3 regions of the Streptomyces odontomachicola genome follow, and region 3 is predicted to be linked to each of the others. Evidence: predicted binding sites of a transcription regulator. Region 3 holds the regulator's gene; each other region holds the start of a gene.
The links. Region 3 encodes HrcA, which represses chaperone genes, less so after heat shock. Its sites were predicted from a motif close to TTNGCACTCNGNNNNNCNGAGTGCNAA; they were not measured.
Positions count from the first base shown of each region.

Region 1: a site for HrcA is predicted at 1,185-1,211, ahead of groES (co-chaperone GroES). Genes of this name have one in related genera too.
Region 2: a site for HrcA is predicted at 1,130-1,156, ahead of groL (chaperonin GroEL). Genes of this name have one in related genera too.

Region 1 covers NZ_JBCFOK010000015.1:22,528-25,801, reverse strand. Annotated here, with positions in the region: gene ABEE00_RS25385 (class I SAM-dependent methyltransferase) at 1-1,053, opposite strand, end outside; gene groES (co-chaperone GroES) at 1,363-1,671, shown strand; gene groL (chaperonin GroEL) at 1,834-3,274, shown strand, end outside.
Region 2 covers NZ_JBCFOK010000001.1:154,392-157,665, forward strand. Annotated here, with positions in the region: gene ABEE00_RS00835 (MoaD/ThiS family protein) at 1-187, shown strand, start outside; gene ABEE00_RS00840 (cold-shock protein) at 700-903, shown strand; gene groL (chaperonin GroEL) at 1,320-2,948, shown strand; gene ABEE00_RS00850 (Uma2 family endonuclease) at 3,045-3,274, opposite strand, start outside.
Region 3 covers NZ_JBCFOK010000005.1:82,565-85,838, reverse strand. Annotated here, with positions in the region: gene dnaJ (molecular chaperone DnaJ) at 1-611, opposite strand, end outside; gene hrcA (heat-inducible transcriptional repressor HrcA) at 612-1,628, opposite strand; gene ABEE00_RS10400 (MBL fold metallo-hydrolase) at 1,912-2,682, shown strand; gene ABEE00_RS10395 (DUF3097 domain-containing protein) at 2,836-3,274, shown strand, end outside.

The DNA.
Region 1 (3,274 bases), on a different contig from region 3:
GCGCTCCCGCAGCAGCGCCTTCAACTTCTTTACGTTGAAGGGCAGTTGATCCGTGATCTCGTACGCGCTCGCGTACGGGGTCGGGTGCAGCGCGTCGGCGGTCACGTACGCGATGGTCGGGTCGATCAGCCGGCCGTCCACCCGCTGGGCCACCTCGCTGACCAGGTGCGCCCTGATCACCGCCCCGTCGGGCTCGTACAGATAGCGCCCGACGGGGCCGGGGTCGGGGTCCGGGAGCCCGCTGCCCTCCAGCGCGTCACCGCCGGGAAGCAGGGTCGCCCGTACGCCGCCCCCGCGCACCCCCGCGCCGAACCACAGCACGGCCTCCTTCACATCCCCGCCGTCGGAGATCCATTCCGCCTCGGCGTCCTCGGGCAGCGCCTCGTGCGGGATCCCCGGGGCCACCTTCAGCGCCCCGTAGGGGAAGTGCCGGGCGGTCTCCACGGCCCAGCTCAGGGGCGGCGAATAGGCCTCGGGGTCGAAGATCCTGCCGCTCTTCCCGCGCCCCCCTCCGGGTGAACCCCTACGGGCAGGGTCCACGAACACCGCGTCGTACCCGGCGAGTTCTTCCCCCGGTACCTCCGTCACGTCCTCGCAGCGCACCTCGATGAGACCGTCGAGGCCCAGGGCCTCCGCGTTCGCGCGGGCCACCGCGCAGGTCAGCGGGGAACGGTCCACCGCGAGCACCCGTACGCCCGCGCGGGCCAGCGCGATCGCGTCGCCGCCGATGCCGCAGCACAGATCGGCGACCGCCCTCACCCCGTACTCCTTGGCGAACCTGCGCGCGCGGTGCGCGGCCACCACCGCCCGGGTCGACTGCTCCACCCCGTCGGGCGTGAAGTACATGCGCTCCGCGTCAGCGGCGCCGAACTTGGCCGCGGCGCGCTGCCGCAGCCGCGCCTGGGCGAGGGCGGCCGAGACCAGTTCCGCGGGGTGCTCGCGGCGCAGCCTGGTGGCGACGGCGAGTTCGTCGGCCGGGTCGTAGCCGCGCAGGCCGTCGAGCAGCCGCTGCCCCTCGGGTTCCAGCAGCGCGGAGAAAGCATCGAGATCCACGTGCTCATTCTCCCCGTAAGGGCGCGCGCGGAGCGGGCCCCGTAGGGGGGAGGACCCGGAGAAGCCGCGAGGACGCGTCGGGGCCGGTGGGAGGGGGCGTACGCGGCAGTGACGCGCTCCGGTGAAGGCCGCTGGCACTCTGGTTGACTGAGTGCTAACCGCGGCATAATCTCAACCCTGGCACTCTCCACTGGGGAGTGCCAGATATTCGCGACAGGAAGATCCGGCACCCGCGACGACGGATCTACCGGGTCGCCACCCCAGACATAAGACCCCAGTGATGAGATCTCTGAAGGGGGAGGTCGGATCGTGACGACCGCCAGCTCCAAGGTTGCCATCAAGCCGCTCGAGGACCGGATCGTGGTCCAGCCGCTCGATGCCGAAGAGACCACGGCCTCCGGCCTGGTCATCCCGGACACCGCGAAGGAGAAGCCCCAGGAGGGCACCGTCCTCGCCGTCGGCCCGGGCCGCTTCGAGAACGGCGACCGCCTGCCGCTCGACGTGAAGGTCGGCGACATCGTGCTGTACAGCAAGTACGGCGGCACCGAGGTGAAGTACAGCGGCGAGGAGTACCTCGTCCTCTCGGCGCGCGACGTTCTCGCCGTCGTCGAGAAGTAAGCACCGAGCTCAGCTCACCGAAGCCGGAAGACAGCTTCTGATCCGCGCCCTGGTTTCTGGCATCCGACAAGGGATGGCCGGGGCCGGGGCGCGGTTCGTTTCCGCGACGGCGGCCGCGGCGAGCAGCGGCCCAGCATCGCAACGAGAGGACCAAGAACTCCCATGGCGAAGATCCTGAAGTTCGACGAGGACGCCCGTCGCGCCCTCGAGCGCGGTGTCAACAGCCTCGCCGACACCGTCAAGGTGACCATCGGCCCCAAGGGCCGGAACGTCGTCATCGACAAGAAGTTCGGCGCCCCGACCATCACCAACGACGGCGTCACCATCGCCCGCGAGGTAGAGGTCGAGGACCCGTACGAGAACCTCGGCGCCCAGCTCGTGAAGGAGGTGGCGACCAAGACCAACGACATCGCTGGTGACGGCACCACCACCGCCACCGTGCTGGCGCAGGCGCTGGTCCGCGAGGGCCTGCGCAACGTCGCGGCCGGCGCCTCCCCGGCCGCCCTCAAGCAGGGCATCGACGCCGCGGTCAAGGCCGTATCCGACGACCTGCTGGCCACCGCGCGCCCGATCGACTCCAAGGAGGACATCGCCTCCGTCGCCGCCCTGTCCGCGCAGGACAAGCAGGTCGGCGAGCTGATCGCCGAGGCGATGGACAAGGTCGGCAAGGACGGCGTCATCACCGTCGAGGAGTCCCAGACCTTCGGCCTGGAGCTGGACTTCACCGAGGGCATGGCCTTCGACAAGGGCTATCTGTCGCCCTACATGGTGACCGACCAGGAGCGTATGGAGGCCGTCCTCGACGACCCGTACATCCTGATCCACCAGGGCAAGATCGGTTCCATCCAGGACCTGCTGCCGCTGCTCGAGAAGATCATGCAGTCCGGCGGCTCCAAGCCGCTGCTGATCATCGCCGAGGACGTCGAGGGCGAGGCCCTCTCCACCCTCGTGGTGAACAAGATCCGCGGCACCTTCAACGCCACCGCCGTGAAGGCCCCCGGCTTCGGCGACCGCCGCAAGGCGATGCTGCAGGACATGGCCACCCTCACCGGCGCCACCGTGATCGCCGAGGAGGTCGGCCTCAAGCTCGACCAGGCCGGTCTGGACGTGCTGGGCACCGCGCGCCGCGTGACCATCACCAAGGACGACACCACCATCGTCGACGGCGGCGGCAACGCCGAGGACGTGCAGGCCCGTGTCGCCCAGATCAAGGCCGAGATCGAGAACACCGACTCGGACTGGGACCGCGAGAAGCTCCAGGAGCGCCTGGCCAAGCTGGCCGGCGGCGTCTGCGTCATCCGCGTCGGCGCGGCCACCGAGGTCGAGCTCAAGGAGAAGAAGCACCGCCTGGAGGACGCCATCTCCGCGACCCGCGCCGCGGTCGAGGAGGGCATCGTCTCCGGTGGCGGCACCGCGCTGGTGCACGCCGCCAAGGTGCTGGAGGACTCCCTCGGCAAGGAGGGCGACGTGGCCACCGGTGTCGCGGCCGTCCGCCGCGCCGTGGTCGAGCCGCTGCGCTGGATCGCGGAGAACGCCGGCCACGAGGGCTACGTCATCACCTCCAAGGTGAGCGAGCTGGAGAAGGGCCAGGGCTTCAACGCCG
Region 2 (3,274 bases), on a different contig from region 3:
GCTGACGGACCTGGACAAGAACCACACCGGCATCGGCGCCCGCGTCCTGGACGACGAGGGCAAGCTGCGCCGCTTCGTCAACGTGTACGTGAACGACGACGACGTCCGCTTCGAGCAGGGCCTGGAGACCCCCACGCCTGACGGCGCCGGCGTCTCGATCATCCCGGCGGTCGCCGGCGGCTGCTGAGGCCGTCGCCGTCGCCGGCGCCTCGTCGCGCCGATAACCGAACGATTCGCGGGTACGCGCCGGTCAAGGGCTTCGCGCGGGCCGAAATTCCGCTGAATCGTCAACAGATCGAAAATCTTCGAATCGCCTCCTCCGGCAGCACCGGAGGAGGCGATTCCGCGTTCCGGGAAGCGATAAGGTTTGATGTCGCTTCCGTCGCATCCGCCCCACGCGCGTATCGAACGCATATGAGATGCGGACAAGTTGTGCGCAAAATTGGTGCGGCTTATGCCCCTTCTGTTCCTCTTTGTCTGACCCGACTTGCCCTGTTTTAGCGGCACTTGAGGTCATATCGCCGATCGGCCGTGCCCAGAATTCTCGTCCGATTGACCTGTTGCAGAGGGCGGTCGTGCAGATACATTCAGCCGCGGTCGACAGGTTCCGGCGCACGCCTCCGCTTGTCCGGAAGTGAGGTCTGACCCGGGTTCGTGAAGTGCGGGCTCGTGCAAGGGCCAGTAATAGGGGAGTTAGGAATGGCTCAGGGCACCGTCAAGTGGTTCAACGCGGAGAAGGGGTACGGCTTCATCGCGGTCGACGGTGGTGCGGACGTGTTCGTCCACTACAGCGCGATCCAGATGGACGGGTACCGCACCCTGGACGAAGGACAGCGGGTCGAGTTCGAGATCTCGCAGGGTCAGAAGGGACCGCAGGCGGACATGGTCCGCGTGACCGGTTGATCTTCGCAACGTCACGAGGGGGCGCTTCCGCTGCGGCGGGGGCGCCCCCTCAGCGTTGTGCGGGGCAACTCGGGGCGGGGGCTCGCGGATTGGCTGGGCCGTAGCACTCCCTCGCGCGAAGGGCCTTGCGCCCGCCCGTCGCCCGACCACCGCCCCTGGCGGTGGCCACGCGCCGGGCGGGGGTCGGAGGAGGGGCCGGGCGCACATCTCTCGGAAAGGTGAGCACCTTGCACTCATAGGGGTCGAGTGCTAATCATTGGCGTTGGCAGTCTCCACCGGAGAGTGCCAGGGAAGGACCGGGTCGGTGAGGCCCGCTGGACCCGGTGGGGAAGGAACCGCCAGGTCCGGAGGCCGTCCGTCGCGGGCGCCAGCGCGGTCCGGAGTAATCCACCCCCAGTCCGGGAGGACCACTTCACATGGCCAAGATCATCGCGTTCGACGAGGAGGCGCGGCGCGGCCTTGAGCGCGGTATGAACCAGCTCGCCGACGCCGTAAAGGTCACCCTCGGGCCCAAGGGCCGCAACGTCGTGCTGGAGAAGAAGTGGGGCGCCCCCACCATCACCAACGACGGTGTCTCCATCGCCAAGGAGATCGAGCTCGAGGGCGAGTACGAGAAGATCGGCGCCGAGCTGGTCAAGGAGGTCGCGAAGAAGACGGACGACGTCGCCGGTGACGGCACGACGACCGCGACCGTCCTGGCGCAGGCGCTGGTCAAGGAGGGCCTGCGGAACGTCGCCGCCGGTGCCAACCCGATGGCGCTGAAGCGCGGCATCGAGAAGGCCACCGAGGCCGTCTCCGGCGCGCTGCTGGAGCAGGCCAAGGACGTGGAGACCAAGGAGCAGATCGCCTCCACCGCCTCCATCTCCGCCGCCGACTCGCAGATCGGCGAGCTGATCGCCGAGGCCATGGACAAGGTCGGCAAGGAAGGCGTCATCACCGTCGAGGAGTCGCAGACCTTCGGGCTCGAGCTGGAGCTCACCGAGGGCATGCGCTTCGACAAGGGCTACATCTCCGCCTACTTCGCCACCGACATGGAGCGCATGGAGGCGGAGCTCGAGGACCCGTACATCCTCATCGTCAACTCCAAGATCAGCAACGTGAAGGACCTCCTTCCGCTGCTGGAGAAGGTCATGCAGTCGGGCAAGCCGCTGCTGATCATCTCGGAGGACGTCGAGGGCGAGGCCCTGTCCACCCTCGTGGTGAACAAGATCCGCGGCACCTTCAAGTCCGTCGCCGTGAAGGCCCCGGGCTTCGGCGACCGCCGCAAGGCCATGCTCGGCGACATCGCCATCCTCACCGGCGGCCAGGTCATCTCCGAGGAGGTCGGCCTCAAGCTGGAGAACGCCGGTCTTGAGCTGCTGGGCCGCGCCCGCAAGGTCGTCATCACCAAGGACGAGACCACCATCGTCGACGGTGCCGGTGACAGCGAGCAGGTCCAGGGCCGGGTCAACCAGATCCGCGCCGAGATCGAGAACAGCGACTCGGACTACGACCGCGAGAAGCTCCAGGAGCGCCTGGCGAAGCTGGCCGGCGGCGTGGCCGTCATCAAGGCCGGTGCCGCCACCGAGGTCGAGCTCAAGGAGCGCAAGCACCGCATCGAGGACGCCGTGCGCAACGCGAAGGCGGCCGTCGAGGAGGGCATCGTCGCCGGCGGTGGCGTGGCCCTGCTGCAGGCGTCCTCCGCGTTCGAGAAGCTGGAGCTCGAGGGCGACGAGGCGACCGGTGCGCAGGCCGTGAAGTTCGCGCTGGAGGCCCCGCTCAAGCAGATCGCCGTGAACGCCGGCCTCGAGGGCGGCGTCATCGTCGAGAAGGTGCGCAACCTGACCCCGGGCCACGGCCTCAACGCCGCCTCCGGCGAGTACGTGGACCTGGTCAAGGAAGGCATCATCGACCCGGCCAAGGTGACGCGCTCCGCGCTGCAGAACGCCGCCTCCATCGCGGCGCTCTTCCTCACCACCGAGGCCGTCATCGCCGACAAGCCGGAGAAGGCCGCCGCTGGCGCCGACGCCGGTGCCGCCGGCGGCATGGGCGGCATGGACTTCTGATCCGCTGCCGTACGGATTCCGTACGGACTGCGCCAGCAGTCGAACCGAGGGCGGCGCTCCCCGCGAGGGGGCGCCGCCCTCGGCGTTGTATGGCGATTAGCGGGCGCGGCCCGCGCGGATCTCGTTCAGGTCGACGTCGATCGGGAACGGCTCGGTGAGCTTGAGCTGGTCGTGGTGGATGCCGGTGGGGACGTACTCGTTCTTGGCGGGGTCCAGCTCGTAGACGTAGACGATGGGGCGACCCTCGTCGTTCTCCACGCGCCAGAAGTGCCGGATGCCTGCCGCGGCGTATTTCTGAGGCTTGGCGCCGCGGTCCCGTGCGACGG
Region 3 (3,274 bases):
GCGCACTCCGGGCACGGGGTCGGCACGACGGTGCCGAAGCCCTGGCACTGCGGGCACGGCCGCGAGGTCATGACCTGGCCGAGGAAGGAGCGCGTGACCTGGGAGACCTCACCGCGCCCGCGGCACATGTCGCAGGTCTGCGCCGAGGTGCCGGGCGCCGCGCCCTCGCCGGTGCAGGTGTTGCACACGACGGCGGTGTCGACCTGGATCTCCTTGGTGGTGCCGAACGCGGCCTCTTCCAGGTCGATCTCCAGCCGGATCATGGCGTCCTGGCCCCGCCGGGTCCGCGAGCGCGGTCCGCGCTGCGAGGCGGTGCCGAAGAAGGCGTCCATGATGTCGGAGAAGTTGCCGAAACCGGCACCGAAGCCGCCCGCGCCGCCACCGGCGGCGCCCGAGGAGGAGGGGTCCCCGCCCAGGTCGTAGACCTGCTTCTTCTGCGGGTCCGACAGGACCTCGTAGGCGGTGTTGATCTCCTTGAAGCGGTCCTGGGTGTCCGCGTCCGGATTCACGTCCGGATGCAGCTCGCGCGCCAGCCGCCGGAATGCCTTCTTGATCTCGTCCTGCGAGGCGTCACGCCCCACGCCGAGGACCGCGTAGTAGTCCGTCGCCACTTACGACTCCGCCAGGATCTGTCCGACGTACCGTGCCACTGCGCGTACAGCTCCCATCGTTCCGGGGTAATCCATGCGGGTCGGTCCGACCACGCCGAGCTTGGCGACTGCCTCGTCGCCCGAACCGTAGCCGACCGATACGACCGATGTGGAACTGAGGCCCTCGTGATCGTTCTCATGCCCGATGCGCACGGTCATGCCCGAGTCCGTCGCCTCCCCGAGCAGTTTGAGGAGCACGACCTGCTCCTCGAGGGCCTCCAGCACCGGCCGGATGGTCAGCGGGAAATCGTGTCCGAAGCGGGTCAGATTGGACGTACCGCCAATCATCAGCCGCTCCTCGGTCTCCTCGACCAGCGTCTCCAGCAGCGTGGCCAGCACCGCCGAGACCGTACCGCGGTCGTCGGCGTCGAAGGCCTCGGGCATGTCCTGCACCAGCGACGGCACCTCGGTGAAGCGCTGCGCCACCACCCGGCTGTTCAGCCGCGCGCGAAGGTCGGCCAGCGTGGACTCGCCGATCGGCGCGGGGCAGTCGATCATGCGCTGTTCGACCCGCCCGGTGTCCGTGATCAGGACCAGCATGAGCCGGGCCGGAGCGAGCGAGAGCAGCTCGACATGGCGCACCGTGGACCGGGTCAGCGAGGGGTACTGGACGACGGCGACCTGCCGGGTCAGCTGCGCCAGCAGCCGTACGGTCCTGCCCACCACGTCGTCGAGGTCGACCGCTCCGTCCAGGAAGTTCTGGATGGCGCGGCGCTCCGGCGAGGACAGCGGCTTCACTCCGGCCAGCTTGTCCACGAAGAGCCTGTAGCCCTTGTCGGTGGGGATGCGGCCCGCGCTGGTGTGCGGCTGGGCGATGTACCCCTCGTCCTCCAGGGCGGCCATGTCGTTGCGCACCGTGGCCGGGGAGACCTGGAGGCTGTGCCGCTCGGTCAGGGCCTTGGAGCCGACCGGCTCCTCGGTGCCGACATAGTCCTGGACGATGGCGCGCAGCACTTCGAGCCTGCGTTCACTGAGCATCGCGCACACCTCCCGTCCGGCTGTCGCCGTATCCGCTCCGGGCCGCCCCCGGTATCCCTCCGGCTGCTGCCCTGCCCCGCCGCCGGTAGTCGTCCCGACCGGTCCGCCGGCCGTCGGCCGGCTGTCCTTCGCTGGCACTCTCGGCCGCTGAGTGCCAGTTTTCCCCCGCCAGTGTAAAGCGGGCGTGTACCCGCGGGGCAAGGCACCCGGGCCGCGAGGCCCCGGCGACGTGCCGGACCGACGGTATCGCGCCAGTTGGAGCGGCTGCGGATAGCGTCGTCGTATGGGCGCCCAATGGGAAGAGTCACAGCGCGAAGCGGCGGAGCACGCCGCCGGTTCCGGATGGGAGCGGCCCGCGCCGGGAGTGCTGCGGCGCAGGCTGCCGCACTGGGACGCGACGGTCGGCGCGGTGGAGGGAAGCGACGGGCTGCTGGTGATCGACACCGGTTCCTCGCTGCGCGAAGGCGTGGAGATCCGCCGCGAGTTGTGGGAGCTGACGGGACTGCCGGTGCGCCATGTCGCGCTGACCCACCCGCACTTCGACCACGTGCTGGGCACGGCAGCCTTCGCCGGGGTCGAGGTGTACGCGGCCGAGGGCGCCGCCACCCTGCTGGGCGGCTCATGGCACCGCGAAGTGCTGCGGGGCGACGCGGTGGGGCACGGCCTCGATCCCGGGACAGCGGACGAGGCGCTGGACGTGCTGGTGCTGCCCGCGCATCCTGTGGCACGCGAGCTGCCGCTCGGGCTGGGGGGCGAGCGTGCCGTTCTGCTGGTCAACGCGGGTCCCGGGCACTCGGCGCACGACCTCGCCGTGCTGGTGCCGGGCGAGGGGGACGTGCCGCCCGTGGTGTTCTGCGGCGATCTGGTCGAGGAGTCGGGCGAGCCGCAGGCGGGCCCCGACGCGCGCCCCGGGTTCTGGCCCGCCGCGCTGGACCGGCTGCTGGAACTGGGCGGCGAGGACGCGGTCTACGTGCCGGGCCACGGCGCGCTGGTCGACGCGGACTTCGTACGGGCCCAACGGGACGAGCTGGCGCGGCGGTTCGGCACGGGGTAGGCGGTACGGCGCTTTGCTGCCGGGCAGCCGGTACGGCGGCTCGGTACGGGCGAGCGGGCTGCCGGGCGATGGCGCGGGGCCCTTCGGCGGGTCCGGGCGGGTTCGGCGGGTCCGGGTGGGGGTGCGGAAGATCCGTTGGGAAGAATGGCGGGCATGCGCAGCCGCCGTTACGACGCCGATCTGACCCCGCCGTGGAAGAAGCCGCAGGCCGTGCCCGAGGTGCCGGCCGACCCCGAGCTGGTCGTGGAGGAGGTGACGACCGGCTTCTGCGGCGCGGTGATCCGCTGCGAGAAGACGGCCGAGGGGCACACGGTGACCCTGGAGGACCGGTTCGGCAAGCACCGCGTGTTCCCCATGGAGCCGCGCGGCTTCCTGCTGGAGGGCAAGGTCGTCACGCTGGTCAGGCCGGTCGCGGGCGGTGGGCCCGCCGTACCGAAGTACACCGCATCGGGCTCGGTCGCGGTGCCCGGCGCGCGTGCCCGGGTCGCGCGGGCCGGGCGCATCTACGTGGAGGGCAAGCACGACGCGGAGCTCGTCGAACAGGTCTGGGGCGACGACCTGCGCATCGAGGGCGTCGTCGTGGAGTACCTGG